Regions from separate parts of the Paenibacillus sp. LT-B23 genome, predicted to be linked through region 3. Evidence: riboswitches for the same ligand, from Rfam matches in the RefSeq annotation. Region 3 holds a riboswitch; each other region holds the start of a gene.
The links. A riboswitch is a leader RNA that binds a small molecule or an ion and turns the genes downstream of it on or off. The one in region 3 is predicted to bind cyclic di-AMP.
Positions count from the first base shown of each region.

Region 1: it holds a riboswitch for cyclic di-AMP, as region 3 does, so the genes downstream of both, ACWXW9_RS12050 (hypothetical protein) here and ACWXW9_RS26465 (C40 family peptidase) in region 3, are expected to answer to the same signal.
Region 2: it holds a riboswitch for cyclic di-AMP, as region 3 does, so the genes downstream of both, ACWXW9_RS16605 (TrkH family potassium uptake protein) here and ACWXW9_RS26465 (C40 family peptidase) in region 3, are expected to answer to the same signal.

Region 1 covers NZ_JBSQBM010000008.1:137,090-147,141, reverse strand. Annotated here, with positions in the region: gene ACWXW9_RS12110 (Cof-type HAD-IIB family hydrolase) at 119-994, opposite strand; gene ACWXW9_RS12105 (DeoR/GlpR family DNA-binding transcription regulator) at 1,041-1,799, opposite strand; tRNA gene ACWXW9_RS12100 (tRNA-Glu) at 2,044-2,115, shown strand; tRNA gene ACWXW9_RS12095 (tRNA-Lys) at 2,197-2,272, shown strand; tRNA gene ACWXW9_RS12090 (tRNA-Leu) at 2,288-2,370, shown strand; gene ACWXW9_RS12085 (MarR family winged helix-turn-helix transcriptional regulator) at 2,534-2,989, shown strand; gene ACWXW9_RS12080 (helix-turn-helix domain-containing protein) at 3,175-3,549, shown strand; gene ACWXW9_RS12075 (helix-turn-helix domain-containing protein) at 3,657-4,040, shown strand; gene ACWXW9_RS12070 (XRE family transcriptional regulator) at 4,168-4,389, opposite strand; gene ACWXW9_RS12065 (urease accessory protein UreF) at 4,743-5,432, opposite strand; tRNA gene ACWXW9_RS12060 (tRNA-Leu) at 5,696-5,778, shown strand; gene ACWXW9_RS12055 (glutathione peroxidase) at 5,926-6,402, opposite strand; cyclic di-AMP (ydaO/yuaA leader) riboswitch at 6,868-7,043, shown strand; gene ACWXW9_RS12050 (hypothetical protein) at 7,159-7,554, shown strand; gene kdpF (K(+)-transporting ATPase subunit F) at 7,767-7,844, shown strand; gene kdpA (potassium-transporting ATPase subunit KdpA) at 7,995-9,671, shown strand; gene kdpB (potassium-transporting ATPase subunit KdpB) at 9,724-10,052, shown strand, end outside.
Region 2 covers NZ_JBSQBM010000012.1:144,186-154,237, reverse strand. Annotated here, with positions in the region: gene ACWXW9_RS16635 (AAC(3) family N-acetyltransferase) at 1-42, opposite strand, end outside; gene sdhB (succinate dehydrogenase iron-sulfur subunit) at 216-983, opposite strand; gene sdhA (succinate dehydrogenase flavoprotein subunit) at 1,014-2,759, opposite strand; gene ACWXW9_RS16620 (succinate dehydrogenase cytochrome b558 subunit) at 2,867-3,541, opposite strand; gene ACWXW9_RS16615 (LysR family transcriptional regulator) at 3,768-4,673, shown strand; gene ACWXW9_RS16610 (potassium channel family protein) at 4,680-5,357, opposite strand; gene ACWXW9_RS16605 (TrkH family potassium uptake protein) at 5,498-6,838, opposite strand; cyclic di-AMP (ydaO/yuaA leader) riboswitch at 7,176-7,325, opposite strand; gene ACWXW9_RS16600 (CPBP family intramembrane glutamic endopeptidase) at 7,589-9,319, shown strand; gene uvrC (excinuclease ABC subunit UvrC) at 9,288-10,052, opposite strand, start outside.
Region 3 covers NZ_JBSQBM010000030.1:41,896-51,947, forward strand. Annotated here, with positions in the region: gene ACWXW9_RS26455 (M1 family metallopeptidase) at 1-1,902, shown strand, start outside; gene ACWXW9_RS26460 (hypothetical protein) at 1,914-2,741, shown strand; cyclic di-AMP (ydaO/yuaA leader) riboswitch at 3,027-3,164, shown strand; gene ACWXW9_RS26465 (C40 family peptidase) at 3,170-3,670, shown strand; gene ACWXW9_RS26470 (GNAT family N-acetyltransferase) at 3,976-4,482, shown strand; gene ACWXW9_RS26475 (4a-hydroxytetrahydrobiopterin dehydratase) at 4,558-4,857, opposite strand; gene ACWXW9_RS26480 (hypothetical protein) at 4,978-5,271, opposite strand; gene motA (flagellar motor stator protein MotA) at 5,459-6,253, shown strand; gene motB (flagellar motor protein MotB) at 6,246-7,073, shown strand; gene rluF (23S rRNA pseudouridine(2604) synthase RluF) at 7,202-7,903, opposite strand; gene ACWXW9_RS26500 (PAS domain S-box protein) at 7,928-10,052, opposite strand, start outside.

The sequences.
Region 1 (10,052 bases), on a different contig from region 3:
GAGCGTCTTTTTCGTCTAGATCTGCTTTTTAAGAATTTGTTATATGTAAGACGGACGTGCTGCGTACAGCATGAAGCAGCGTTAGTCTGAGTTGTACGCAGTACGCAACTAATCCCTTCTATTTCACGGCGTCGGCCTCGATGGTTTTAAGTAGATTTAGCAGAGCATGGGCAACGCCATCTTCTACATTGGTCAGGGTAACTTCAGAGCAGACGGCCTTGATGTCGTCTTTTGCATTGCCCATAGCGATGCCTTTACCTGCCATCGTCAGCATCGAAATATCATTATAGCTGTCTCCTACCGCTGCGGCTTCCTCCATGGAAATACCCAGATGATCTGCAAGATAACGCAGTGCGTTTCCTTTGGAGGCATCCTTATGCTCCACTTCAAAGTTACGGTCCGAGGAAATGACCATGTTCAGGCCGGGGAATTCCCGATAACGCTCGCGCCCCCGGTTCAATTTGGCTTGATCAAAGGAGAAGCACAGCACGTTATAAATCTCTACATCCAGCGGAATGTCTTCATACGAGGGGATACGGGTATGCCCGGTCTGTTCATATTGTTTCTCGGCTGCATGTAACAAAGCATCCAGCGAAATATCCGGATTGGCGCTTAACAGGCGATCCATTTCAACAGCCAGTAGCTGGTGTCCGTTTTGTGGAGAATAAATAGCACGGTCTGTCATGACCTCATAATAAAAATCGTTTTCGCGTAACCAGCTCAGCACTTCAAACGTCTCACTCCGGTCCATCGGTGTAGAGGTTAGCTGGCGACGATGTGCATCGTGTACGGTCGCACCGTTTGCTCCGATGACGGGAGTCACGAGTTCTGCTTCCTCCAGCTTGATCCAGGCATCATAAGCGGCTCTGCCCGTGGCAATAGTCACCTGAACGCCTTGCTGCTGTGCCTTACGGATCGCGTCTGCGTTCACCTTGCTTATTTTTGCTTCCTCGTTTAGCAGCGTTCCATCCAAATCAATCGCAAACAGTTTCATTTCTCCATCTCCTGTCTTCTTCTATATGTCTCATACTTCTTCCACATTACGGAACAATAATTTCAACATCATGACGGCGAAAAACATCCAGCATGGCCGGGTCCGGCAAACAGTCGGTGATAACGATATCCACCTCGTATAAATCGGCAAAGCGGTAAGGAAGGTTTTTACCAAATTTGGAGTGATCCGCTAGAATGATCACCTGATCGGCCTGTTTCATCATTTGGTGCTTGAGCATACCGTCCTCTTCATGATTAATGCTCAGTCCATGGACAGAAATGCCCCCGATCCCAACAAAAGCTTTGTCTACAAAATAGCGGGACAGGGTAGCGATGGCGGAAGAACCGTAGACAAAACGGTGCTCCTTTTGCAAGCGTCCGCCGAGTAGATGAATCGAAACGCCGTCCTTTTCGGAAAGAACATCAGCCTGATTAATCGAATTGGTGATGACCGAGCATTCCTGTACATGGAGCCTTTCGGCACATGCCTGTACAGTGGTGGAGGAATCGAGAATGATGCGATCTCCGTCTCGAACCATACTGGCAGCTATTTGTCCAATGACTTGCTTTTCCTCGGATACAGTGAGTAGTCTCTCTTTATAGTTTCTGGTTAATTCGTGATCCAGTGTGGGTAGAAGGGCACCGCCACGGGTTCGAATAATTTTCTGGTGCTCCTCTAGCTTTACCAGATCCCTGCGGGCCGTATCTCGTGATACATTAAAAAATTCGCAAATATCATCCACCGAAATACGCTTGTGAAGCTGTAGATAATCAACAATTTTTAGCATCCGCTCTTCTTGATACATAAAAAGCTCCTCTGTTCAAAATGATTTCGGTATTCTGTAAGTGATTATAAGTAAAGTTAAGTTATTTTGCAATATAATCTCTTTTTATGCTTCTAAATAACGTGAATAAAGCAAATTTGCGTAAGTAAAAATGCGTTTTGATTCTCGGTAAACAACTTATTTTAAATTTTTTAAAATAAGTATTGTCATTCATTCTTCTATTTGATATACTCTTTCTTGTCGCCAAGTTGGTGTATAAAAATGCGGCCCGTTGGTCAAGCGGTTAAGACACCTCCCTTTCACGGAGGTAACAGGGGTTCGATTCCCCTACGGGTCATTGTTGTCTTTATGGACTACATGTTACATGCTTAAGGAAAATTCCTGAAGTCTGATGGCGGACATCTTGGATGAACAGCATGAGCCATTAGCTCAGTTGGTAGAGCACCTGACTTTTAATCAGGGTGTCGAAGGTTCGAGTCCTTCATGGCTCACCATTTATATTTTATTTTGCGGTCGTGGTGGAATGGCAGACACGCTATCTTGAGGGGGTAGTGAGCGTACGCTCGTGGAGGTTCGAGTCCTCTCGACCGCATCAATGGAATGAACGGAAAGGTCTCTCACGGTAGAGGCTTTTTTTGTTTGTGTAATGATACAATAAAGTAGTCATAATTATAAAATAATGATTCCATAGTATAATATAACGCCATAATGTTATAGAATGATAAGTATAAACTGATGAAGTGACGGTGAAAAATATGGACACTCAACTGTTGGGAGATATATCAGAAAATATTTTGGGTTTGTTTCCGATTGTGAAGAAGAAATTTTTTACCTTCGGCACGCTTGATATTCCTTTACATTTGTCGCCTAATAACTTTCAGGTATTAATGCTTCTGCGGGAGGTGCGCTTGTCTACGGTATCTGATCTATCCAAACAGCTTAATGTCTCGCGTCCGAACATGACCCCTCTTTTGGACAAGCTGGTAGAGCATGGGTTGGCCGATCGCCAGTCGTATGACTCGGACCGCAGAGTCGTGAATGTGGCGATTACACAAGAGGGCGATGCTTTTTGTGAGCAGGTATTCAATACCTTTTCCGGTAAAATTCAAGAAAGACTGGTGCTTCTGTCGGAAGAGGATTTATTGCACCTGAGCGAAACTTTGAACGAATTAAAGCAGATTTTTCTTAAAATCGACAACGTTGCTCCGTAATTGATGTAAGCGAACTGACGGAAGGCCGCCATTTTCTTCGGAAAACAGGCGGTTTTTGTTGCATATTGTGGTATAATGAAAACCAACATACATAATTCGGCAATTTTAACATACGTGATCTTTGAAATGAAAACAGGAAACATGATATCGTTATTTGAGAGCCTGCTAGGGAGGAAGGAACTTCTATGCAATCTATTTACCAACGAATTGAGGAGCTTATCAAGGAGCGGGGAATGACAAAAAAGGCATTCTGCGAGCAGTTGGGTATCAGTACAGGGAATTTTGGTGATTGGAAGAGAGGCAAGACGACACCGGGCACGAATAAGCTCATTGAAATCGCTTCGTTTTTTGATGCCAGTCTGGACTGGATCATGTTGGGCCGGGATGTACAGGGTGAGGTACTGAAGGAGTCGAAGGACCCTTATTTTTTTGATTCATATGGGCAACTGAATTACCAGGGGGAACAACTTAGTGAAACAGAAAAGGATTTTATAATTGAGTATATTGAATTTACTCGCTTCCGTAAAGAGAAAAAGCAGGAAGATTCAACGACAGAATAAACCGGTGCAGAATATTAAAGTGATGATTACCGAATAAGTATGGTTGCAATGAAGGTTGGAATTTTGGGAATAGTTCAAGAAAAGTTAGGGTGTCGGAGGGGATAATTTTGGGAGACCAAACGATTTATCAGCGGATTGAAGCCTTGATTAAGGATCGGGGAATGACGAAGAAGGCGTTTTGTGAAAAGCTCAAAATCAGCTCGGGGAATCTTGGAGACTGGAGAAGAGGCAAAACAACACCGGGAACGATGCATTTAATCCAGATTTCGGACTTTTTTAATGTGTCGCTGGATTGGTTAATGAAAGGCGTCAAGCCGGGTGAGGGCGTACTTCAGGAGCAGAAGGCTGCTTATTTTTTTGGAGTGATGGGGCCATTGAATTGCCAGGCAGAGGATCTGGATACAGAAGAACAGAATTTCATATTAGAATATGTGGAATTTGCGAAATATCGTAAGCAAAAAGGTGAGAATGACAAAACACAGCCTGAATGATCTTCTCGCTAAAGATCACTCAGGTTGAAAACCCGTAAAACGGACCGACGGGTTCGATTGACGAGTTTATTTGGGTTGCCGATGTTATAGCGTGCCGCATGCTTGGGGGACGCACACATCGTTGGTTTCAGAGTGGTGATGCCTCCTTATAATCGTTATCGTCGATGTTGAGGATTGCAGCAACTTGTTTTCTGTACCTTTGTGCTTTGCGGGTGCCGTGAATCAGATTGGACAAGCGTGAAGGCGGGATGCTATGCGTTTCACAAAATGTTTTCTGATCCAGCCGAAGTTCGACAAGCCTTTGTTTGATGGCCCACCCGAAGGAGGTGACAGGCATTTTGTTGTTCAAGTGAAATCGCCCCTTACGGATTCTTGCGGAATAATTGGTGTGTTATAATAATCATCAGTAAACATGTTAGAATTAACCATCTAAAACTATGATACACGTTTATACGTGTTTTTACAATCTAAAATACGTAATTGAGATAAATTTATTACTTATTTAAGTGATAAATGGTTTGAATAATCCATCCAGAGCCTGTAAATGTGAGAAATGTCAGTTGTAATCTGGATAAAAAAAGCACTCTGCCACTGAAAAAAAGTGGTGGAAGTGCTTTTGGCGTTGTGCTGGAAGGGGGAAAACAGGCATCAGGGGGATGCTTGAGGCGTATAATGGGGACAGACGAAGGAATTAGTCGAATCTTACCCGCGCTGGTGGTTGCTGCTCATATAGGGTGGCTGCGTAATGTAGGAGTTGGACCAGTGTCTTTGCAGAAGGCGACGCTGAAATGCGGTTGGCTCAGTCTCAGGGGTGTTGAATTGTTTCCATGCGTCTAGAAGCTCGTTGGTCATTCGTTGAATAACAGGATTTTTTTCCTCATAAGGAGGATGGAGTAGTTTGGAAGCATCTTCGACACAGAAGGACACTGCCGCGGCAAGGTAGCCGTGAATGGTTTGCTCTACATCATTTCCAAGAGAAACGTTAATCCAGGTATGAACGGTTGCGAGTGTGCCAATCGCATTGTATTGGATGAGTATAGCTTCGAGTTGGTCGAATTCAAGCCAAGGGTACAAAGCCTTAGCGAGCTTGAGGAGGCGTTGGCCGGATAGGCGTGACTCTTTCATCTGCTGTAGGGAAGAACGCTGGGCGTGCAGCATTTTATCAATAAGAGCGATACGCCAACCATCATTTTGCTGAACAGCGATATAAAGGCTTTTGATAGCCATGCCATCGAGGGATGTGAATTGAGGATGCAGATCGGTGCGTGCATAGTGTTCCAGGTCTTGCAGACAGGTTAAACGACCATTTCGAAACAGCTCCTTTAGCCCGTAGGAACGAGTGAAGCCACCGACAGGCAGGGAAGGGTCCAACAGCAATGCGTAGTTCAGCAAACGATTGCCTTTTTGCAAAGCGGTTCGCCTCCTTAGGGTATAGTTTTATGTTATATTAGGTGACTTTAAAAATCAGATTAAGAAAAATTTCAATGATATTATGTAATATATATTTACACTCAAGATGCTTGTATGTCAAATTAAATATTTTTATAGCATTTATATGTTAGGTTATATGACTTTTAAAACAATTATTGTATTTATGTTTACAAATAGAATACAAGGGAGTATAATAAATCTGTTGCCTCAAAACATTAGAATTTGCGGTCGTGGTGGAATGGCAGACACGCTATCTTGAGGGGGTAGTGGGCGTACGCCCGTGGAGGTTCGAGTCCTCTCGACCGCATTACATGCAAGACACAGTTAAAAAAGCATCCTGACACGTTTTTGACGTGAAGGGATGCTTTTTTGTTATATCCCTTTTTCCTAGCCACACAAGCAGCCGCCTGGTTCGGCTGCTTGTGAACAGTGATGAAGTGGCTTGTAAGCTTTGCTACAAGAGCTTCTCGATATCCCCCGCCAGTTTATCCGGAGTTGTCTGTGGGGCGTAGCGCTTAAATACGTTACCTTCGCGTGTAATTAAAAATTTAGTAAAATTCCATTTGATCGCTTTGAAGCCTAGTACGCCCGGAGCTGTCCGGGTGAGGTAGCGGAATAAAGGGTGTGCCTGATCGCCATTGACATCTGTTTTGGCAAACATCGGAAACGTAACTCCATAGTTAATCTGGCAAAACTCCGAAATGTCCTCGCTGGAGCCCGGCTCTTGCTTGGCAAACTGGTTGCTGGGAAACCCCAGGATTTCAAGACCCTGCTCATGGTATTGGTCATATAGCTCTTGTAGCGCCTTGTATTGAGGGGTTAGCCCGCATTTGCTGGCTGTATTCACGATAAGCAGAACTTTTCCTTCGTATGTGGACAACGGAATCTCTTTCCCTTGCAGGGTTTGTGCATCATATTCATAAACGGTCATGGTATCCCTCCTGATTTAATATTTTACAATTAAATTGTAAGCAATTTAATGAAGGGTTGCAAGTCTATAATAGATGTATTGCACTGTCTGAAACTGTAAAATTGTATTTTGTTCAAAACGGCAAATGGTACTGCAAATGGGGCGAATTGCGGTGCTTCTCATCGTAAAAACAGGCTCAATCGGCGTTTATCAGGTGCATACAGCAGTTTTTCTTTCTCTTTTACAAAAAAGGGACAAAAAATGCTCTCCATACGCCAATATTGACATGCCCGTCATTTTCAAAAAGGGATGAAAAACCGAGCTTGAAGGAGCTGGGAGAAGGATATTCAAATTGTAAGCGCTATTATTAATCTTCTTTGCTCCAAAGACCGATTTATAACCCTGCAGGTGAGCTTTACAGTGTTCCTTGCGCGGGTGTATGATTCAAGACGTAATTTCAAATTAAGTGAATGAAGCAGCAACGAATTGTCTATAGCGCTGAATTTTGCAGTTGCAAAAGCGGGGGAACCAAAGGAGATCTATTCGGCTTTTAAAGGGCCGTGTGTCTCATGGGGTGAATTTTCTGGCCAAGTGCCAGAAATAGGGCGACTCTCACGTCCGAATCCGACAGCTAACCTCGTAAGCGTACAGGGAGAGGCAACAAACCGCCGTGTGCAGCCATGGTTTATTTTATCATGGTTACGTAAGAAGCCGGAGGAAAGCCTTTTTCCTTTGGCTTCTTTTTGTTGTCTTTTTATACCGGGAGAGGAGCTACTGATGGAAGGTCGACTAATCATTGTCACTGCACCGAATGAATCGGGCAGAAATTTTGTGAAATTGCTTATGTACAAAAAACTGGCGTTTGCGGTTCTGACGAATAGCGCTCAGGAGGAACGACAGCTCAAAAAAATGGGTGTGGAGCATATTGTGCGCATCAATACGATGCAAGCGGGGAAATGGAATTTTCCCAAAAAAGAAATTGGCTGCGTGTATTTGTTTGAGAACAGCTTGAATCTGACGTGCCGTTTTCTGCAAATATGCCGGCCGCTGACATCAGATTCGGTCTATGTCATTACACAAGGCTGTAATCCTCAAGGGATTTATCGAGGTTTGGGAGCAGACCATGTGATCTACACTTTGAATGGAGAGGTGGGTTTCCTGCTGAACGGATAGTCGCTTACGGTATGGCTAATATAAATTAAAATTTTCGAATTCATTGTATGGTGATTTTACGAGGATGTAAGAATGACGATCTGAGGACCGATACGGGAGGGTATGAACATGATGGATATATACATGCTGCTCGTGATGGCTGTGAGTTACGGAGTGATACTGCTGTTTGTACGCTGGTGTGATGCGCAGACCTCCAAAGGAGGGCGAAAAGGATGATGGTTGTGCTTGCGCTTACTGCTATTGTATTTGTGTATTTAATCTACGCACTCCTGAATCCTGAAAAGTTCTAATCAGCTAAACAGGATCAAACGGGCGGGGGACAGCAGATCGTGGATGAGACACCAGAGGCAGCGGGTTTTCGCAAACGTGTGCACTCGCCTGGTGCTATGAACTCGTCTGTTGTTCCAAACGCAGGAGCATTTTGAAGGAGGGAATAGATGATGGAGCTGCTGCAAATTGGAATTGTGATTGTGATATTGCTGCTCTTGGTGAAACCAGTGGGCACCTATATATATCATGTATTCTCAAATGAACCGAATCGGACGGATCGGGTGTTTGACGGAACGGAGAAGCTGATTTATAAGGTTATAGGATTGAAAAAGCTGGAGAGCATGCGTTGGACCACGTACGTTATGAGCTTCATTGCTACGAATGTCGTGCTTGTGGCGATCAGCTATGTGCTGCTGCGCTTGCAGGGACTGCTTCCCGTTAATCCGTCTGGAAATGGCAATATGGAAGCGTCACTTGCTTTTAATACAGTGATCAGCTTTATGACTAATACAAATCTCCAGCATTATAGCGGAGAAAGCGGACTTACGTATTTGACGCAGATGGCGTTCGTTACAATGATGATGTTCACTTCGGCTGCTTCCGGTTTTTCGGTTGCTGCGGCTTTTATGAGAGGATTGACGCGGCGCGGTGAAGGGATGGGCAACTTTTTTCAGGATTTTATCAAAGCGATTATACGGATTTTTCTTCCGTTGGCCTTTGTACTTACACTGGTGCTGGTTGGACTGAAGGTACCGCAGACACTTCAGCCTGCGGCGGATATCACGACGCTAAGCGGAACACAGCAGCAGATTGCTTTGGGACCCGTTGCTTCGATGGAATCGATCAAGCATTTGGGTACGAACGGGGGCGGTTTCTATGGGGCCAACTCGGCGCATCCTTTTGAAAATCCAAATCCCTGGACGAATGTGCTGGAAATTTTGGCGATGTGGGTGATGCCGGCTTCGCTGCCGTATACCTTTGGACTGTTCGCCCGTAATCGCAAGCAGGGCTGGATTATTTTTAGCTCCATGATGGTATTGTTCCTCGTCTTCCTATCCATTACGTATGTGTCGGAGAAAACGGGCAATCCGTTGATTCATGCACTGGGTGTGGATGCTTCTCAGGGAAGCATGGAAGGGAAAGAGGTTCGCTTCGGCATTGGACAATCGGTGTTGTTCACGGCTGTAACGACGGCGGCAACCACAGGCTCGGTGAATAATATGCACGATACACTGACCCCGCTGGGCGGTATGGCTGCTTTGGGTGAAATGATGCTGAACGTCATTTTCGGCGGTAAGGGCGTCGGGCTGATGAATATGCTGATGTACGCGATTCTGGGTGTGTTTATATGTGGATTGATGGTCGGCAGGACCCCGGAATTTATGGGCAGGAAAATTGAAGGCAAGGAAATGAAGCTGATCGCGATTGCCATTTTGGTACATCCGTTTCTCATTCTGGTGCCGACAGCGCTCGCTTTTATGAGTCATTGGGGGTACGATGCGGTCACAAACCCCGGATATCATGGTTTGACTCAGGTGATATATGAATATGCGTCATCTGCGGCTAATAACGGCTCTGGATTTGAGGGTCTTGCGGATAACAACGTATTCTGGAACACGACAACAGGGATTGTTATGTTCTTCGGACGATATGTATCTATAGTTGCACTGTTAGCTGTAGCGGCTTCGTTGAATGCCAAAGCACCGACTCCCGTGACGACGGGCACACTTCGCACGGACAACAAGCTGTTTGGGGCGATTTTAATCGGGGTTGTGCTGTTGATCGGCGCGTTGACCTTTTTGCCCGTAATCGTATTGGGGCCTGTAGCTGAATTTCTGACCATGTGAAGAAGATGAACAGGAAGAAGAAAATGAGAATGGATGAACGGGGTGCTTGATCATGAAGGAACAACGCAAACGCATGCTGGACAAAAGCATCTTGAAGCATGCGATCAAGGATAGCTTTATGAAATTAAATCCGATGATCATGATGAAAAATCCTGTCATGTTTGTCGTGGAAATCGGCACATTGGTCGTGCTGCTCATGCTGCTGTTTCCCAGTTATTTTGGAACTGGCAACGAAATGGGCTTTAATCTGGCTGTTTTTATCATCCTGTTGTTCACGTTGCTTTTTGCTAACTTTGCCGAAGCACTCGCAGAGGGGCGGGGTAAGGCGCAGGCTGCTTCTTTGAAAAAATCCAAGCAGGACACACAAGCCAATAAGCTTGT
Region 2 (10,052 bases), on a different contig from region 3:
CGACCCGGTAACGGGCCGACGCGTCATCGGTTGTACAGTCACCTGTCCAGCCTCCTTTTCTCCAAAAACGATACACAATACCATAATTATACCATAACCGCTGCCCCACTCTCCTCCCTCCATGGTAACTCCTATCTGTCCTGAGCACAAAAAAACAGGCTTTCTCCAGTTCAGGAAAAAAGCCTGTTTTAGTATAAAGCATTCACTGTCTAGTGCTATACGGTCAACCAGCGCTTGAACATATGCTTGGTCGTTTGCTTGTTCATTTCAGCAATGGAGGTTGTCAACGGAATGCCTTTCGGGCAGGAACGTACGCAGTTTTGCGAGTTACCACAGCCTTCCAGCCCGTCGTCCGTCATCAACGCATCCAGTCGCTCCTCCTGATTCATTTCCCCAGTTGGATGACTATTGAACAGGCGAACCTGAGATATCGCCGCAGGTCCGATGAACGTCGTCTTCTCATTGACATTCGGACAAGCCTCCAGGCAGACACCGCAGGTCATGCACTTGGACAGCTCATACGCCCATTGACGCTTCTTCTCTGCCATTCTGGGGCCGGGGCCCAGATCGTAGGTGCCGTCAATCGGAATCCACGCTTTGACCTTCTTGAGCGCGTTAAACATCCGGCTGCGGTCGATGACCAAATCCCGTACAACTGGGAACGTGCTCATCGGCGCAATGGTAATCGGTTGCTCCAGCTTATCGACGAGCGCTGCACAAGCCTGACGCGGCTTGCCGTTAATCACCATGGAGCATGCTCCACACACTTCCTCCAGACAGTTCGACTCCCAGCATACCGGGGCCGTCTCTTTACCATGACTGTCCACCGGGTTACGCTGAATCTCCATCAACGCACTGATTACATTCATCCCCGGTCGATAAGCCAACTCAAATTCTTCCGTATATGGATTCGCATTAGGTTCATCCTGACGGGTCACAACGAACTTTACGGTTTTATCCGATTTCACTGCTTGCTCCGACATCTCATACACTCCCTTCTGTATCTTCCTTAATTACTTGTTCTTGGAGTAATCCCGAATACGCGGCTTGATCAGCGAAACGTCCACCGCTTCGTAGGAGATTTGCGGTCCTTCCGGTGTCCAGTCCGCAATCGTTGTTTTCAGGAAATCCTCATCGTTACGGTCCGGGAAGTCCGGTTTGTAGTGGGCTCCACGGCTTTCGTTACGCAACAGCGCCCCTTTGGTCATCGCTTCGGCCAACTCCATCATATTCCACAACTGACGTGTGAACACCGCACCCGCATTGTTCCAGCGCGAAGCATCATTGATGTTAATGTTGGAATAACGCTCCTTCAGCTCCTTGATCTTGTGGATCGTAGCTTCCAGCTTGTCATTATAACGAACCACGGTCATGTTGTTCGTCATCCACTCGCCCAGCTCTTTGTGAAGGACATAGGCATTTTCTTTCCCGTCCATATGCAAAATACGCTCATACTTCTCTGTCTGCTGGTTGACCGCCGCATCGAACACGGAGGAAGCTATATCCTGTGCGGATTTTTTCAAGCCTTTGATATATTCCACAGCCTTCGGTCCAGCCACCATACCGCCATAAATGGCTGACAGCAGCGAGTTGGCACCCAAACGGTTCGCACCGTGATACTGGAATTCACATTCCCCGGCGGCGAACAGCCCCGGAATATTCGTCATCTGATTGTAATCGACCCACATGCCGCCCATCGAATAATGTACAGCCGGGAAGATTTTCATCGGTATTTTACGCGGATCGTCACCGACGAATTTTTCATAAATTTCAATAATACCGCCCAGCTTCACGTCCAGCTCTTTCGGGTCCTTATGGGACAGATCGAGGTACACCATGTTCTCGCCATTAATGCCGAGCCCATCATCGACGCATACACTGAATATTTCACGTGTCGCAATATCACGAGGGACCAGATTTCCATAAGCCGGATACTTTTCTTCGAGGAAATACCACGGCTTGCCGTCCTTGTACGTCCAAATACGACCGCCCTCTCCCCGTGCAGACTCGGACATCAGACGCAGCTTGTCATCCCCCGGAATAGCCGTCGGATGAATTTGGATAAACTCGCCGTTGGCATAGCGTACGCCCTGCTGATATACCGCCCCGGCAGCCGTACCGGTATTAATCACGGAATTCGTGGTTTTACCGAAAATAATGCCAGGTCCGCCCGATGCCAAAATAACTGCATCCGCTGCAAAAGTCTTCACTTCCATCGTGCGCAAATCCTGCGCACAGATGCCGCGACAGATACTCTCATCATCCAGTACAGCCTGTAAAAACTCCCAGTTTTCATACTTGGTCACCAAACCTTCGGATTCCCAGCGTCGTACCTGCTCATCAAGTGCGTACAGAAGCTGCTGCCCTGTCGTCGCTCCGGCAAAGGCTGTCCGATGATGCTGCGTACCGCCGAAGCGGCGGAAATCGAGCAGTCCTTCCGGTGTCCGGTTAAACATGACCCCCATGCGGTCCATGAGATGGATAATGCCCGGAGCCGCTTCGCACATCGCTTTTACCGGAGGCTGGTTGGCCAGAAAGTCACCGCCATAGACCGAATCGTCAAAGTGAATCCAGGGCGAGTCGCCTTCACCCTTCGTATTCACCGCGCCATTGATGCCGCCTTGAGCACAAACGGAGTGGGACCTTTTGACCGGAACCAAAGAAAATAAATGAACGTGAACTCCTGCCTCTGCCGCCTTGATCGTAGCCATTAGACCCGCAAGACCGCCGCCCACGACAATAATGTTGGATGCTGCCATTTCTGCTCACTCCTTTTTTTCAGGATTTTAGACAAATCCCCTTTTACCATAAGAAATAGAATCTGCAAACGATGTATTGCAAACACGTAAAGTGTGCATTGATTTTTTTACAGTAGCTGTTGAATAGCGTTGTATTGTACCCATGCGGTTGCTGTTTCCTGAAATTCCGCGCTGCGGAATGCCAACAGGGAAGCGATGAAGCCGATGGATACAACCACGAACAAGGTCATGCAGATATAGGAAGATACTTTTTGCGCACGTGGTCCCACCGTAATCCCCCAACTGACCATAAATGCCCATAGTCCGTTAGCAAAGTGAAAGGATGCCGAAACGACACTGATTAAATAAAGGATAAAATAGACTGGATTCGTCACAATGCCATGCATCACGCCGCCTAGCTGCTCATGTGTTACATGACCCAGAGCCACCTGAAAACGTGTATCGTATACGTGCCAGATAATGAACACGAACGTAATCACACCGGAAATGCGCTGAAACAGAAAGCGCCAGTTACGCGAATAGCCAAAATTTTTGACATTCGGATCAGCCTGGTAAGCGATATACAAGCCATAGATTCCATGGAACAGCAATGGCAAGTAAATAAATAACGTTTCAAGCACAATAACAAGCGGCAGACCATTCAGGAAGGCCACGCTGCGATTGAATCCTTCCTTGCCGCCCTCCACCGCTGTGAAGTTGGTCACCAAATGCTCTACAAAAAACAGAGCCAGCGGGATGACGCCAAGAAGCGAGTGCAGCTTTCTGGAATAAAATCCTCTCATCTAGGTAATGCTCCCTTCTCCCAATAATAGCGTTTTCAATAGTAATATAACATATAAAATGACAGTTTCCGACAGGAAATGTCCAACAAGGTGTTCCTTAAAAGGGAAAACAAAGGTGTGAACATCTTGTGTCGCTTTCATGTTACTCCTTTTCGGCTTATAATGGAATTGCAATATACGTATTAATTGTTATGTCTTTTTTGCATATAGAGAGGAAGTGGATGATTTGTTTGAGGATTTGAACGCTTTTGCCGTCATTGTCGAGCAATCCAGCCTGAATAAAGCCTCCAAGCTGCTTAATCTGTCCCAGCCCGCCCTGTCCCGCAAAATCGCCAAGCTGGAGGAGGATCTGGGCGTAAACCTCTTTGATCGACGGGGCAAACGACTCGAAATTACGTCGACAGGCCGATTTGTATATACCTTCGCACTGGAACAGCGGCAGCGCCAGCTTCGCTTTTTACAAAAGCTGTCCCAGCACAAAAATGAAGCCCAGAGTATGCTCACCCTTGGTGCAAGTCTGACGACACTCCAAACGACACTGCCTACTCTCGTCGAAGCTTTCATGAGCAAGCATCCCCAAACCGAGCTGAAACTGCTCACAGGCAAAACCCATGAAATCGTCGCTTTTGTACGCGACAAAAAAGCAGACGCCGGTATTGTCGGGTCTGCCATTCATGAGGCCGGCTTGCGTTGCATTCCACTGTTTGACGATCATTTGGAGCTAGTCGTTCCGATCGGACATGAATTAACGATGAAGACGGGAACGGCTTCGATGAAAGACCTGCAAGGATTGCCAATGATTATTTTTTCCAAAGGAACCTGGTACCGCAGTCTGACCGATGACCTGTTCCAGCGCAGCGGCATCATGCCAGATATCCGTATGGAAATTGACTCGTTCGAGGCGATTGTGCGCCTGCTGCCAACCTGCAAGGCTTCCGCATTGCTGCCCAAATCCTACTTGCGCAGCGAGCTGCTGCGGGATAATGGGCTAACGGCGCTGTACTTGCCTGATTTGAAGGAGACACGGCGCACCACCTCCCTTATCTACTCGGAGACGACCGATCTGGGGCCGACAGCACGGCGCTGGATCAGCGAGACACGTGCATCGTTTGCGGGCTATCGTATGGTGTAGAGGAGATCAGCCTTCCTCGTTCACGTTAACAACCTCGTCCTCGAAGCGGCCGATATTGTCATTGGAGCCGATGATAACCATAATATCGTCCGCTTTTAGCCGATCCATCGCTGTGGGTGCAATCAGGATACCATTCGCCGTATGAAGCGCTACGATGCTGCAACCAAAGCGAGTGCGGGCATTCAGCTCAGATAACGTTTTGCCATGCAGACATGCAGGAACGTTGAGTTCCACAATACTGTATTCCTTGGACAGCTCCAAATAATCAAGCAAGTTAGGCGTAACCAGTTGGTGCGCAACCCGTATCCCCATATCCCGCTCGGGATAAATGACCCGGTCCACACCGAGCTTTTCCAACGCCCGTCCGTGCAGCACAGAAATCGCTTTGGCAACGACTTTGCTCACACCCAGTTCTTTTAGCAAAATGGCAGCCAGGATGCTAACCTGAATATCATTCCCAATCGCAACAATGCCGCAATCGAAATTGCGAATGCCTAGCGATCGTAACGAATCCTCGTCTGTAGCGTCCGCTACGACGGTATGCGTCAACAGCTCACTCATACTATCCACAATATCCTCATTCTGGTCAATGCCAAGCACCTCGCATCCCATATCCACCAATTGCAAAGCCAGGTTTGAGCCAAAGCGTCCCAAACCAATAACCACAAACTGCTGCGTTTTCATATCTACTCGAAAACTCCCTTATCTGAATCAATTTCACAAATGATTAAGCCAACAAAATGTATACTACATATAGACAAATCAAACCATTTTGATCTATATGTACTCTTTATTAAAGCTACTGAGGGTATTATGAAATTGATTCATCCTATAATCATTTTGCCTTCCGGATGACGATATAATTCCTTACCCTTTTTCGGAGTCAGTGCATAAGCCAGTGTGAGCGGACCCAATCTGCCGGCAAACATCGTCAGGGTAATGACCAGCTTGCCTATAACCGTTAAATCAGGTGTAAGCCCCATAGACAATCCCACCGTACCAAATGCAGACACCGTCTCGAACAATATCATCAGAAAATGATGATCCTCGGTTGCTGACAAAATCATCGTCACCCCAATGACAAACAGCAGTCCCAGCAATGTAATGGTCAAAGCCTTGTAAATTCGCCCCTGCGCAAGCCGGTATTTGAACAGCACAATATCCTCCCTGCCCCGCAGCATCGAAATCACGGCTCCAATGAGCAACGCAAACGTTGTCGTCTTAATCCCGCCTCCCGTAGAGCCAGGAGAAGCACCAATAAACATCAATATAATAATGAAAAACTGCGTGGCCTGTCGCAAGCCAGCGATATCTAACGTATTGGCACCTGCGGTGCGGGGCGTTACGGATTGGAATAAAGATCCCAGCAGCTTCCCCCCCCAATCCAGCGAGCCCAGTGTCTTCGGATTAGTAAACTCGAATACAAAGATGACAAGCGTGCCGACTACAATCAGGGCAGCCGTCATACTGAGTACCACCTTGGTATGCAAGGAAAGTCTCCCGCGCTTGCGGTATTCTACCAGGTCCGACATCACCACAAAGCCGATGCCACCCGAAATAATTAGAAACATAGCTGTAAAATTAACAATAGGATCATACACATAACCTGTCAGGCTGCGAAAGTGACCGAATAAATCAAAGCCTGCATTGTTAAACATCGAAATCGCATGCCAGATCCCAAAATAAATCGCCCTGCCCATGGGCATATCAAAGGACCAGCGAATGGCGAATATCGTGGCGCACACGCCCTCAATGATTAGCGAGTACAGCAACACTCTGCGGATCAATCCGACAATTCCCTCAACAGAAGTCTGATTCATCGCTTCCTGCAAAATCAGGCGCTCCCGCAAGGAAATGCGGCGCTTGAACACCAGCGCAATCAAGGTAGCCATCGCCATAAAGCCGAGACCACCAATCTGAATCAGCGCAGCGATAACCACCTGACCAAAGGTGGTAAAGAAGATACCCGTATCCTTAACAACAAGACCTGTAACACAGGTTGCGGAGGCGGCTGTAAACAAAGCATCTATAAATGCAAGCGGCTTTCCCGTTGTATTGGAAATCGGCAGCATTAACAACAAGCTGCCTATAAGAATGATAATGGCAAAGCCCACAACGAATATCTGCGGTGGAGAAAGCCGAAGCCATCTTGCATTGGGATTCATCTATTTATCACTGCTCCTACTTGGTGAATTATGAGCATGGAGACGCTCCGGGTGCAGATTGTTCTTCCGATTGCTGTTACCCCCGGATTTTTTTCTGATTTTATAAGCCCTTTTAATGGTTAAAATCCGGTTATAAAGGCAAACGCTTCGCTTCTTCAGAACAATTCTGCCCCTCCGCTACTGCCAGCTCATAAAATCACCAATCTCTTTTCAGTTTCTTTAGTCCGTTTCTTTTAGAGACAACAGCGATCGGAAGATCAAATGGATCGCGAAGCGGACTTAACTCAGCTACGTTTTAATAACACAAAAAAAGACACCGGAAATCCGAGTGCCTGACTTGGTTCCTGCTCACAGCCTACGAGGTTAGCTGACGGATTCGGGCTGCACAGTATGCCCTATTCACACTTCCGGTCCGGGACCGGCTGTAAAATTCACCCCAGTAACATGGTTCCCCCGTTTTCCTATGGAAATTCGGCTCAAATGTATATCGTTACCTATATATTTCATATGCATTGTCTCAACAGATTATAATCCTTCTATATACAGAGCACAAAACCGATTTCTTCGAAATAACGTTAAATTAGCGGTAATTTGAGAATAGTCCACCTTTAATCGCAGCTTATCTTATTTTATTGAAACTTTATAGTGCTTTCACTCCATTTTCATGAATATCCTAGGTCTGTTGGCGGGAACCTGTGCAGTATGATATCTTTAATGGATGTTCTTATTTACAGATTAAGGAGGAAACTCATGAATCCTATCGGGAAACCGGTCGTGCTCACGGCCAACTTCAAAAGATTAGGCTTGCTGGGCGGGATTGGCCTGATTTGCTTTTTTGTCTTTCAATTGCTTATTCCCTCGTTTAGTAATCCGAATCCGGAAGCACTGACGAATGCCAAGGTCATCAGCAAGCAGGAAGCAGTCATACACGCGCTGGACTTCGCCCGCTCCGAGCTGGGCTATACCGAATCGCAGCCGGAAAAGCCTGTCGTGACCTATCAGGCCGAAACGGACCTGTACGGTTATTTATCCAGAGAAAAGCTGCTTCAACAGTATGACCGTACATGGAAAAAAAGTTATCCTTACGAAACCTTCCGGGTCGATTTACCGGAACCTTCTTCCAAAAGCAAAGTGCAAGTTCATGTGGATTTGTCCACAGGCAAAGTCGTCAGCTTTAAACGAATTACCTCCAGCACCAGTTACACACAAGCTGATATTTCTACGGATGAGCAAGCACGTAGCAGGCTTGTACGTGCAGCCGAGGGAGACATGACGCTGGAAGCAAAGGAGCAGGCAGCGGCAACCTGGGTAAAACGCTTTGGCTTTAAACCATCGGACTTGAAGCTTGCGACATCCGAAGGCGAGGGCGGATTGAAGTACACCGTAAACGACAAAAAAATTGGCTCCTCTGTGCTTACGCTGGCGTTTACGTTTGAAGACGGAAATGTTCGCTCGTTTACACAGAGCTTTTCCGCCCCATCGTCCTATACGGATTATGTCAAAAAGCAAACGTACTGGGCTAACTGGATGACCTACGCAGGCTATGCCTTATTTAGCTTGGTATTAGGCATACTTGCCATCGTATACGCCTCACTCACACGACGCCACACTTCCTTTGTACGTGGCATTGTGCTGTCCATTGTATATTTTGCTGCCAGTATGGCAGGGACATTTAACATACTGCCTATACTGCAAGCAGAAGCAGGCGGTCGGGGAGCACTTATATTTCTTATGATTTTGCAAGTTGTGGTTTCCTTCGTAATGGCTGTAGCGATCTACTTCTCCTTGGTCGGCGGTGACGGGCTGATGAGCAGGGTTGGACTGAATGCCTGGCCACGCGCCAAAGAGCCGGGCTACGGGCTGTATGTGCTTCGCAGTATGTATGTGGGCTACTTGTGGGCCTTTATTTTACTCGGTGTACAATCCATTTTGTTCTTTGTGCTGGAGCGTACGTTTAATACGTTCTCCACAACAGATGCCACACAATCTCCTTACAATATGGCCTATCCATGGTTACTGCCGATTATGGCATGGATGGCAGGCATTGGAGAGGAAGCCGTATACCGTCTGTTTGGTATCCCGATGGTGAAAAAGATGGTGAGAAATACTTTTGTTGCCTGTCTGATTACCACGCTGATTTGGGCATTGGGACACACACTGTATCCAATCTATCCGGTCATTTCCAGACCTATCGAGCTGACCTTCCTTGGATTGCTGTTCAGTTTTGTGTTTCTGCGTTACGGCTTTATTGCCGCCATGTTCAGCCACGTTATTTTTGACAGCATTCTGATGGGTCTTAGCGTGATGAGTCTGGGAGACATGGTAAACCTGACCGCAGGTTTGTTCTGGATCGTATTGCCGGCTATTGTGGGCTACATCATTTACTGGTTTAGTCCAAAGAAGCCAAATCGAGTCATGTTTGAGCCCATAAAAAAAGAAGAGCCGTATTCTACGACTCCTCCTCCCGAAGGGCAGCTATAATCTGACGCGCAAGCTTATCACCAATAGAGAGAGGCCGGAAGTCTTCGACGCTGGCCTCTCTTATTTTTTTAAGCGAACCAAAATGCTTAAGCAGCAGCTTACGCCGCTTCTCGCCAATTCCCGGAATCGAGTCCAAACGAGAGGTTACCATGGATTTGCCCCGTTGCTCACGATGGAATGTAATGGCGAATCGGTGAACCTCATCCTGAATCCGTTGCAGCAGGTAAAATTCTTCACTGTTGCGGGCCAGTGTCACGCCCTCGGGAGAATCCCCCACCAGTAGTTGAGAGGTTCTGTGCTTGGCATCCTTCACCAGACCACACACAGGAATGAACAAACCCAGTTCATTCTCCAACACATCCACAGCAGCTTTAATCTGTCCGCGTCCACCATCGACGACGATCAAGTTCGGACGCTCCAGATTTTCCTTGAGCACACGTTCATATCGACGCCGAATGACCTCACGCATCGTTTCATAATCATCCGGCCCTTGCACCGAACGAATTTTATATTTACGGTATTCCTTCTTGGCAGGCTTGCCATCAATGAACACAATCATTGCCGAGACTGGATCGGAGCCCTGTATGTTGGAGTTATCAAACGCCTCCACCCGATGCAGGCTATCCAGCCCAATCGCACGCCCCAGATTGCTTGCAGCCTTGGATGTCCGTTCCTCGTCCCGTTCAATCAGCTTAAACTTCTCATCCAAAGCGACCCGTGCATTTTCCGTAGC
Region 3 (10,052 bases):
TTGGGCAAACCGATGTACGATTCCCAGTCGAAGTCTGCGCTTGCGCCAAATATGGGCAAGCCCCTGGGGGCAAACATCCTGCCTGACGTTCCCAAAAGTCCTCCACAGCCTGCTTCGGAGATTCTTAGCAAGCGTGTGGTGGAATACCACATTGACGTGTCTCTGGAAGAAGGACAGGTTTTGCGGGGCACCGAGACGCTTACATGGAAGCATCCGGGCACCAAAACCGTGAACGATCTGTACCTGCATCTGTACCCCAATGCCTTCTCTTCCATGGAAACCACCTTCATGAAGGAATCCGGGGGCAAGCTGCGCGGCGACACCATGCCCAAGAACGGCTTTGGCTCCATGACACTAACTGAACTTAAAACGGAAGACGGTTTATCCCTCATGCACCGGACTCAATACGTGCAGCCGGATGACGGTAACGTGAACGACCGCTCGCTCATGAAGGTACGTCTCCCCAAGCCGGTCCGAGGCGGTGAAAGCATTACATTATATATGAAGTTTGAGGTAAAGCTACCCGCCATCTTCGCACGTATGGGCGCAACAGATGATTTTGTCATGGCAGGTCAGTGGTTTCCCAAACTCAGCGTCTACGAAACCGCAGGACAGCGCGGACGCGCCGAGGAAGGCTGGAATCTGCATCAGTATCATGGAAACTCCGAGTTTTACGCAGATTTCGGAATTTACAGTGTGCGGATTCGAGTGCCTGAAACACACATCGTGGCTGCAACCGGATTTCCCACCCGTGGAGCAGTCCGGCAAAATGGACAAAAAATATATCAATTCTATGCCGATGACGTGCACGACTTTGCATGGGCCGCTTCACCGAATTTTGTAGCCGCAGAAGAGCCATTTTCTTCTGCCGAGGTGCCGGGTGTCAAAATCAAGCTGTATCTCGACCCATCGCACAAGGAGCTCAAGGGACGCTATATGAGCGCAGCCAAGGCCGCCCTTTCCTATTACAGCAAGTGGTACGGGCCTTATCCATACTCGACCCTGTCCATCGTTGTACCACCCAAAGCAGGCAGCGGCGCGGGCGGCATGGAGTATCCCACACTCATTACGGCTGCAGCGGCGGATAATCCGAATCCCGGCTATAGTCTGGAGCGGACGGTCGTTCATGAGATTGGGCATCAATATTTCTATGGAATGGTGGCAAACAACGAATTCGAGGAACCATGGCTGGATGAAGGCTTTACCTCTTATGCAGAGGAACGACTCATGGAGCAGGAATATGGGCTCGTCCCTAACTTGCCGTTACAGTCTGGACAGGTATCATCCCCTCAGCCGTTAAACCGTGAGTCTTGGAAGTACGGCTCGGCTGCTAAATATGCACAAAATGCCTATTCTCGGGGCAAACTGGTGCTGCGTGGCATTGAACGACAGGTCGGCGCGAAAAAAATGGATCGCATTATGCGTACCTACGTCCAGACCTACCGATTCAAGCATCCATCCTCGCAGAATTTTCAGCGTATCGTCGAAAGAGTCACCGGACGTTCGTGGAGCCACTATTTTGAACAATATGTATACGACGGCCAGATGGCGGATTTTTCAGTGGATCGCATTACGAACCGCAAGCTGGCCAATGGATACGAAGCAACCATTACACTCAGCAAAAAAGGGGCGGATTATCCCAAGGTCCCTGTTCAATTTACCTTCAAGGACGGCACAACGATATTTAAGGCATGGGACGGCACGGGCAAAAGCACCACCTATCGACTAAAAAGCGCATCTCCGGTCTCCCATGTGATTGTTGATCCACTGTACACGATTGCGCTGGAGAACAAGCATATCAACAACAGCCTGAAGGCCGAACTGAACGAAAAAACCCAGACCCGTTGGAGCATAAGTGTAACCAAGCTGCTGGAGACACTGCTTGGAAGTCTGTCATGGTGAGGTGTCTATAGATGCGTACTGTTATAAAAGAAGGCTGGGCGCTTGTGCGCATACAATTTTATATTGTCATCATTCTGTTTCTGTATCGACTGCTATGGGGCGTTTTTCTCTATCGGCTGGTACAATCCGCCGTTACTCCCCTGCTGCTGCGCTACCCCGATCAGGGTCAAAATGAACTGGGACAGACGTTGTTTTGGATGGAGAGCCAGATTGCCCTGACGGACAACCGAGAGGTTCATATGTATCTGTGGATACTACTGGGGGCAACGGTGCTGCGTACACTGATTACCCCCTTCATCCGGGCGGGAATATACCAAAGTCTGCACACCCATGCGACCGAGCCACAGAGTCTGTCCTTTTTCCGCGGAATGAAACGTCATGGCTTGTCATCGCTGATCTATTACGTCATCGAGCTTGGACTCCTGCTGCTCCCTGCTTTCTGGGTGGTGCCAAAGCTCTACCCTATCGTGGCAGGGACGCTGCAATCTCCCGCCTATCTCCTGCATGTGCTGCCCTATGCCATCGGTTGGATTGCTTATGGCTGGTTCATCCGCCAGTGCATCCTGTACATGCAGCTAGGCACCGTAGGTGGTCACGCCATACTATCGTCGCTGCTTGCCTTCTTTCGCCAAATCCTCCCGGCTATCGGTATTTCGCTTCTGCTCGGTGCAGGTGTACTGCTCGTCCTTGGTCTATTCGGCACGATGGCGATGATTTGGACTGGCATGCTGGCACTCATTCTCCAGCAAACGTATCATTTTGTTACCAGTCTGGTCAGGCTATGGCACATCAGTTCACAGTACCGACTATGGCATACCGATATCTCCGGCAGAGGTTGAACCTTCACTCCGTTCCTCCCGAACAATTTCTGGCTGTCCAAAGACAACTATCCATCTCCAGTCATATCCAGGCAAACGGCACATAACTGAATACTCTTAACAAAATCTGTTCCCGCGATAAAGGGAGCAGATTTTTTTGTAACTTTTTGCGATGAAACATTTGCCAAAGCCAGCCGACTTTGTTACAATAATCGCAGTGAACTGATAGTAACAACTTTGTAATCTTTATTGTAACCTTTACCTTAAAAACATCGTTATCGTGAATACTGCTCTCCAAGGTGCACATCTTAAGTTAAGCCTAATTCCTGGCACCTGGGAAGCGGGGGAACCAGTTTGGGTGAATTGATCTCGCAACAGAGTGGTCATAGGGGAACCTTCTACCGAATCCTTAAGCTAACCTCGCAGGCATTGGAAGGGGTATATTTTTTTTGAAGAAGAAGCTAACGATCGCAGCCATGGGTCTCGCCATTGCCTTTACATCTTTTACATTCGGTGGAGGAAGTGCATTTGCAGACTCTAAGATGGACCAGGTCATCCAAGATGCCAAAGGAACGAACTACAGAAGCGGAGGCACTACACTCGACGGGTTCGATTGCTCCGGCTTCACAATGTATGTATATCACAAACTGGGAATTAATCTGCCCCATCAATCTGGATCACAATTCAAAATGGGATCTTCCGTATCCCGCGACGAAATGAGACCTGGTGACCTGGTGTTCTTCAACACCACAGGAAGAGGCATTTCCCATGTAGGTATCTTCGTAGGTGAAGGGAAATTTGCCCACTCCTCATCTTCACGTGGTGTAGTTGTTAGCTCACTGAACGAAAACTATTACGCTAACCGCTATGTCGGTGCTAAAAGAATTATGAGCACAGACGCTTACCACGCTGTAGCTTCTGAAACTCCTGATGACGACAACGTAGAATAACTAACGAACAGCAAGCTAACCCTGAGCCGCAATTTGATTCTGGCCGGAATCGAATTGCGGTTTTTTATGTCCACAACATCAGAAACTTTATCGTTACTGACGAACTGACACCTCAAAAGGTTTCAGATTTTGCGAACATCGTCGGTCTTACCGTCACGGCTGGGGGAGCATATGAGCAGTAAAGCCTTCCTATTGAATGTATACCCGACTTGGGTATGAAATAAACACCGCTTGCCAATCCCCTGCAACTTGTCTACAATCTGTTGTTAATGGTTTAAGTACTTGTAAAAGGAGGATGGGGAGACATGCCGGCCTCAATATCTAACTACCGGATCGTACCGATGGACGAACAGCAGGCGGCTGCGATATGTGAGTGGCGCTATGATCCACCCTACAACATATACGGCTGGCTACCTTGGGAACAAATGAAGGCACTTGAAGTCGAATTTGGAAGCCCCACGCTTCGCCAAGAGCAATATGTTGCTGTACTGGATGACGAGAATACGCTAACCGGATTTGCTCAATATTTCCCGATGATTGGAGTGACCCGGCTGGGTCTGGGAATGCACCCCCAATTATGTGGACATGGCAGAGGAGCCGATTTTGTCCGTGCCATTGCCGAGGAAGCCAGACGACGCAACCCGGAGAATGAAATTGATCTGGAGGTACTGACCTGGAATGGGCGCGCCATTCGGGCTTACAAGGCAGCCGGATTTGAGATTACGGATACCTATGAACGTCAGACTCCCGATGGCAAAAAGCCGTTTCATTGTATGGTATATCATCCTGACCCCCAACCTCGTGTTCAATGATAAAAGCGCCTTCGGCATACAACGGCATTGTTGTATATCGAAGGCGCTTTTATCATATGGCAGACCATGATCAGCTCAATGACTGCTACGCATTTTCTCAAAAGCTTCATTATATTGTTGGGCTTCCTTAATATCTACGGCCATAATGCCACCGTCATCCCAGGAGGTTAAGCGCAGGGTCACGGTCTTATAATCAATCGTAATAAATGGATGATGATTAAATGCTTCCGATATAGCAGCAACTTCATCCACGAATGCAATCCCTTTCATAAAACTGGAAAAATTATATTTGCGGACAATCCAGCGTCCTTCCTCCAGTTCCCAGCCCTCCAGCTTCTCCAGATGTGCTTCAATCTCTTCTTGTGTAAAAGGCATGTTACGACTCCTCCCCGTTTATACGGAAGCCTTTCAGCCGCTTTGAATGCGACTAAAACTACAATATAGTGGTGTCCATATTACCACGGCCCCGTTGATAAATCCATAAGACGGACCTGTTCAAATCAAAGGTACCGACGTTAGCTCCTCATCCCCAATGAGCACATAGATACGGTGCTGCTCCGGTTCATAGATGACAACGCCGCTGCCCACAGCGATAACGGGCTCTGTACCCAGCGCATAAAACAGGTCTTCAGCCAGCGCTTCATTGACTTCCTGATGCCCTGCCGGGTCCAGCCTGTCCCAATCTTCTGCTTCCATTTCGAAAAATTCATAGCTATCCGGAATGTGTCCCACAGCCTCTGTCAAATCGTTCAAAATTTGTTCATACTCCCGTCCGTGCTTCACTCCCATGCCATTTCCTCCAATTCTTCCACCATTCATTAGATAATCACCTTATTATACCGGAAATTCGTACTTAACAAAAAAGAGAGTTTTGTCGATAAATACTATAATCCGTCTTGTAATGACGTGCCTGGGGCAAGGACGACCCCGGCGGCATGAAAGGATTCAAAATCTATTCTCATGGATGAGGTGTATCATGCAAATTTCAACCATTATCGGACTTGTACTCGGGATTGTGTCATTGGTCGTCGGGATGATTCTCAAAGGCGCGCCAGTGATCAACTTGGTCAACAACCCCGCTGCTTACATGATTATTTTTGTCGGAACGGCAGCAAGTATTTTTATGGCCTTCCCGATGGAAGAAATCAAACGGATTCCGAAGCTGTTCAAGGTTATTTTCACGGAACAAAAGCTTTTGGACCGTAAAGAGCTCATCGGCACGTTTACCGAATGGGCATCCATTACCCGTCGCGAAGGTCTGCTTGCGCTGGAATCCAAGGTAGAGGAGATCGACGATCCCTTTATGCGTGGTGGTATGCGTATGATTATTGATGGTAATGATCAGGAATTCGTACGTGACGTTCTAATGGAGGACATTAACGCTACCGAGGATCGACACCGCTCCGGCGCGCTGATTTTCTCTCAGGCTGGTATGTACGCTCCAACGCTCGGGGTACTCGGTGCCGTCGTAGGTCTGATTGCCGCTCTGGCCGATCTTAGTGATATGGCCAAGCTGTCTCATGCCATCGCGGCAGCCTTTATTGCGACGTTGCTCGGTATTTTTACAGGTTATGTCCTGTGGCATCCAATGTCCAATAAGTTGAAACGGTTATCAAAAAAAGAAGTGGAGCTTAAATTGATGATGGTCGAAGGCCTGCTCTCAATTCAATCAGGTATATCCACCATTGCAATCAGCCAGAAGCTGACGATATTCCTGACTCCAACCGAACGGGCTACCCTGACCAAGAAGGATGGGGATTCCGGTGAGTAAAAAAAGACATGAACCGCACGAGGAGCATGCCGACGAAAGCTGGCTGTTGCCATATTCCGACTTGATGACCCTTCTGCTAGCTCTTTTCATCGTCTTATTCGGGATGAGTGCACTCGACGCCAAAAAATTTGAAACTATGGCTCAATCCATGAGTGCGGCTTTTAGTGGCGGCACTGGCATACTGGATCACTCTGCCGCCAATCCATCGTCACAATCCGCAGATATGGGCAAAAATAAAGAACAGGTAACACAACCTATAAAGTCTAAAGCCACTTCTACGGCTGAACTGCAAAAGCAACTCGCCCAGCGGGAAGAAGAGGATTTGAAAAAGCTCAAAAAGCAAATGGATCAGTATATTGAAAATAATGGCCTGACTCCGCTGCTCAATACAAAACTGAACCAATCCCAGCTCATGATAACTATTAGTGATAACGCCTTGTTTTCATCGGGTCAGGCTGAGGTAAAGCCGGAAGCGAGAAAGCTGGCCAAGTCCATCTCCAGCATGCTCCAGCAGTTTCCTGGCTATGATGTTATCGTATCAGGTCATACAGATAATGTGCCGATTTCCAATAGTCAGTTTCCGTCCAACTTTGATTTGAGTGCCAAACGATCTCTGAATTTCTTGCGCATTTTGCTACTCAATCCGAAGCTTGATCCAACCAAATTTGTATCCATCGGTTATGGTGAGTATCGTCCACTAGCAAGTAATCAGGATGGTCAAGGACGCTCCAAAAACCGCCGTGTCGAAATTTCCGTACTACGTAAATATCAGAACGGCACACAAGTTATCAGTCCTACCTCAAGCTCGAATGAAGGTTGATTATGTATATGTTATATAGACAAAGGCACCGCCGCATTTTTTATGCAGTCGGTGCCTTTTCATTATGCTATCCCATTCTAGCCCTATCCATTACCCTGCCATCTATCAGCCATGAGAAGCCCTCAGGCTTAGCTGAGTGTATAATTCAGCATCTCACCTAGTTCCTGCTTCTCCGTCTCTGTCAGGTCACGCCAGGCGCCTCTCTGAAGCGACCCCAAACGAATATTCATAATCCGCAGACGTTGCAGCTTCTTCACTTCATAGCCAAAGGCAGCACACATGCGCCGGATCTGACGGTTTTTCCCTTCCGTCAAGATGATGCGGAATACGTACTCAGATACACGCGTCACTTCGCAGGGGAGCGTCAGCTGACCGAGTATTTTTACACCTGTGGACATCCCCTGCACGAAAGATGGTGTGACGGGTCGATCCACCGTTACGATATACTCCTTCTCATGCTTGCCTTCCGCCCGTAAAATCTTATTCACAATGTCTCCGTCATTCGTAAGTAAAATGAGACCTTCCGAATCTTTATCCAGACGTCCGATGGGAAAAATCCGTTGCGGATGCCCCACAAAGTCGACAACATTCCCTCGAATGTGGCTTTCTGTCGTGCTTGTAATCCCCACCGGCTTGTTCAATGCAATATATACGTGACCGGACTTTTCACGGAGTGGCTTGCCGTTCACACGGACGTCGTCGCCCTCCTCCGCCTGACTGCCCAGCACCGCCACCTCGCCGTTAATCGTCACGCGGCCGCTCTCTACCAGCTTGTCCGCCTCCCGGCGCGAGCAAAAACCGGTTTCGCTGATAAACTTGTTAATGCGCAACCTGTGTACCCTCCATTTCTACTGTCACGCTTCCTTCTGCTGCCCATCCAATGGCTCAGGCTCGGCAGTTGGAAGCTGCACAAGGGCTGTCGTTCCCTCTCCCTCTATGCTATCAATATCCAGTGTGCCTTTATGACTCTGTATAATACGCTGGCTGACCATAAGTCCGAGTCCTGTACCTGTTTCCTTGTTTGTGAAAAAGGGTTCCCCCAGCTTGGACAGCATTTCTGCCGGAATACCCGTCCCTTGGTCCCGTATGAAGATTTTAACGCTTTCTCCCTCCAAGAACAAATGAATCGTTATCGTACCACCCTTGCTCATGGCCTCCATACTATTTTTAAGCAAATTAATGAATACCTGTTTTAACTGGTTTTCTTCGGCGTATACGAGGGTAGGCTCCTCCGTTACCTGTAGATTGAACACAATGCCTAGCAGATGCGCCTGACTATCAAGCAAGGAAATGACGTCACTTACAATATAACGCACATCTTTTTTCTGAAAATGTACCGCCTGCGGCTTTGCCAATATTAAAAATTCGCTGACGATCAGATTAATACGATCCAGCTCGGACAGCATAATATCATTATGCTTCAGATTCAGCACTTTATTTTGCTGCTGTAACTGGAGGAACCCGCGCAGCGTGGTCAGCGGATTGCGAATTTCGTGCGCAACTCCTGCCGCCAGTTGCCCTACCGTCGTCAGTTTCTCCGATCTGCGCAGCAATTCCTCCATCCGGTTGCGGCCTGTAATGTCGCGCGAGACGCTGATGAATCCCAGGACCTCGCCTTCTTCATCCAGAATGGGCGACATGCTCATACTAATCTCTACCGTACTTCCATCCTTGCGCATTCGAATGGACTCAATAGATACCATACTCTCTCCCTGAAGCAATCTTTCCTTCTGAAATTCGTACTCTTCCTCTTGCTGTGGCGGTACGAACTGGAGTTTACGCCCGACCAATTCTTTTTTGGTCCAGCCGTACAGGGCTTCAAAAGCATGATTGACCCGGATGATACGCTCATCCTGATCGGTCACATGAATCGCATCAGCGGTCTGATTAATGACAGACTCCAGATGTTCTTTTACAGAACGGTTCTCCTCATACATCTGTTCGAGTCTCCGTGTATACATCCCGAGATTGTAGGCCATCGCATTGATGCGTTCACCAAGCTGAGCAAGCTCATGACCACCCTTAATCTGTAGTCGTGTGTCAAAATGGCCGTCAGCCATCTCGTTCACTTTTCCCAATATCGACTGAATTGGGCGGACAAAAAAACTTGCTAGCACATAGCTGCCAATGATCACAACCTCCAGTAAGACAATAGAGATGGCAATCAGACTGATTAATTGCTTATAAATAACGGAAGAGATCGTATCATAATTCATAACAATACGAATGACATAGGCGTCACGGTTAGCCGGATAAAATGGTATGTAACTGACGAGGACCCGTTCGCCTTTAATATAGCAGTCTTGTACAATACTCTCCCCGGAGAACATGGCCTTGGAAACAGCCAAACGATCCTCCTGTACCCTCGCTAGTTGATAAGTGCCGAATCGGATAGGCTTGTTGTACATGTAATAATATTTTCGGTCGTTTCCATGGTTGTCCATCGTAGAGCCACCGAAGGTTGTAGGGTTAATTCCCGTTATCTCCATGATGCGGTAATCCACTTGTTGGGTTTGCTTTACGATTTCATCGGGGTTGAGGATCGGTATAAAATTTTGCACTTCACTGTCCTGAAAGGAGATTCGGATCATATAGTTACGCTTTTTGTCATAATAAAATCCCCATTTGTTAATATGGGTGGCATCTGAGCCTGTATAGTCAAATGCTCCAGTCCAAAAATGATCCAGATTTTGACCATGCACCATTCCAGCCTGTCCATGCTCATATAATTGATCAACTGCATTTTTCCAATAGCCTGTCAATGGATCGCCAGACAAGATCTCTTTCGGATTGGACGATTTGGCAACTTTGTACTCTTTCCCATCACGCACCATCAGGGAAATATCAATATCCCCGCTGCGCTTGGTCAGCTGTTCGAGTTGTTCCTGCGTAACATGATCGATATCAGGATCAAGCTGGCTGGCAGCCAGCATGGCAGATAGCCACAACTTATATCCAAGCTGCTTGTCGACGGCCACC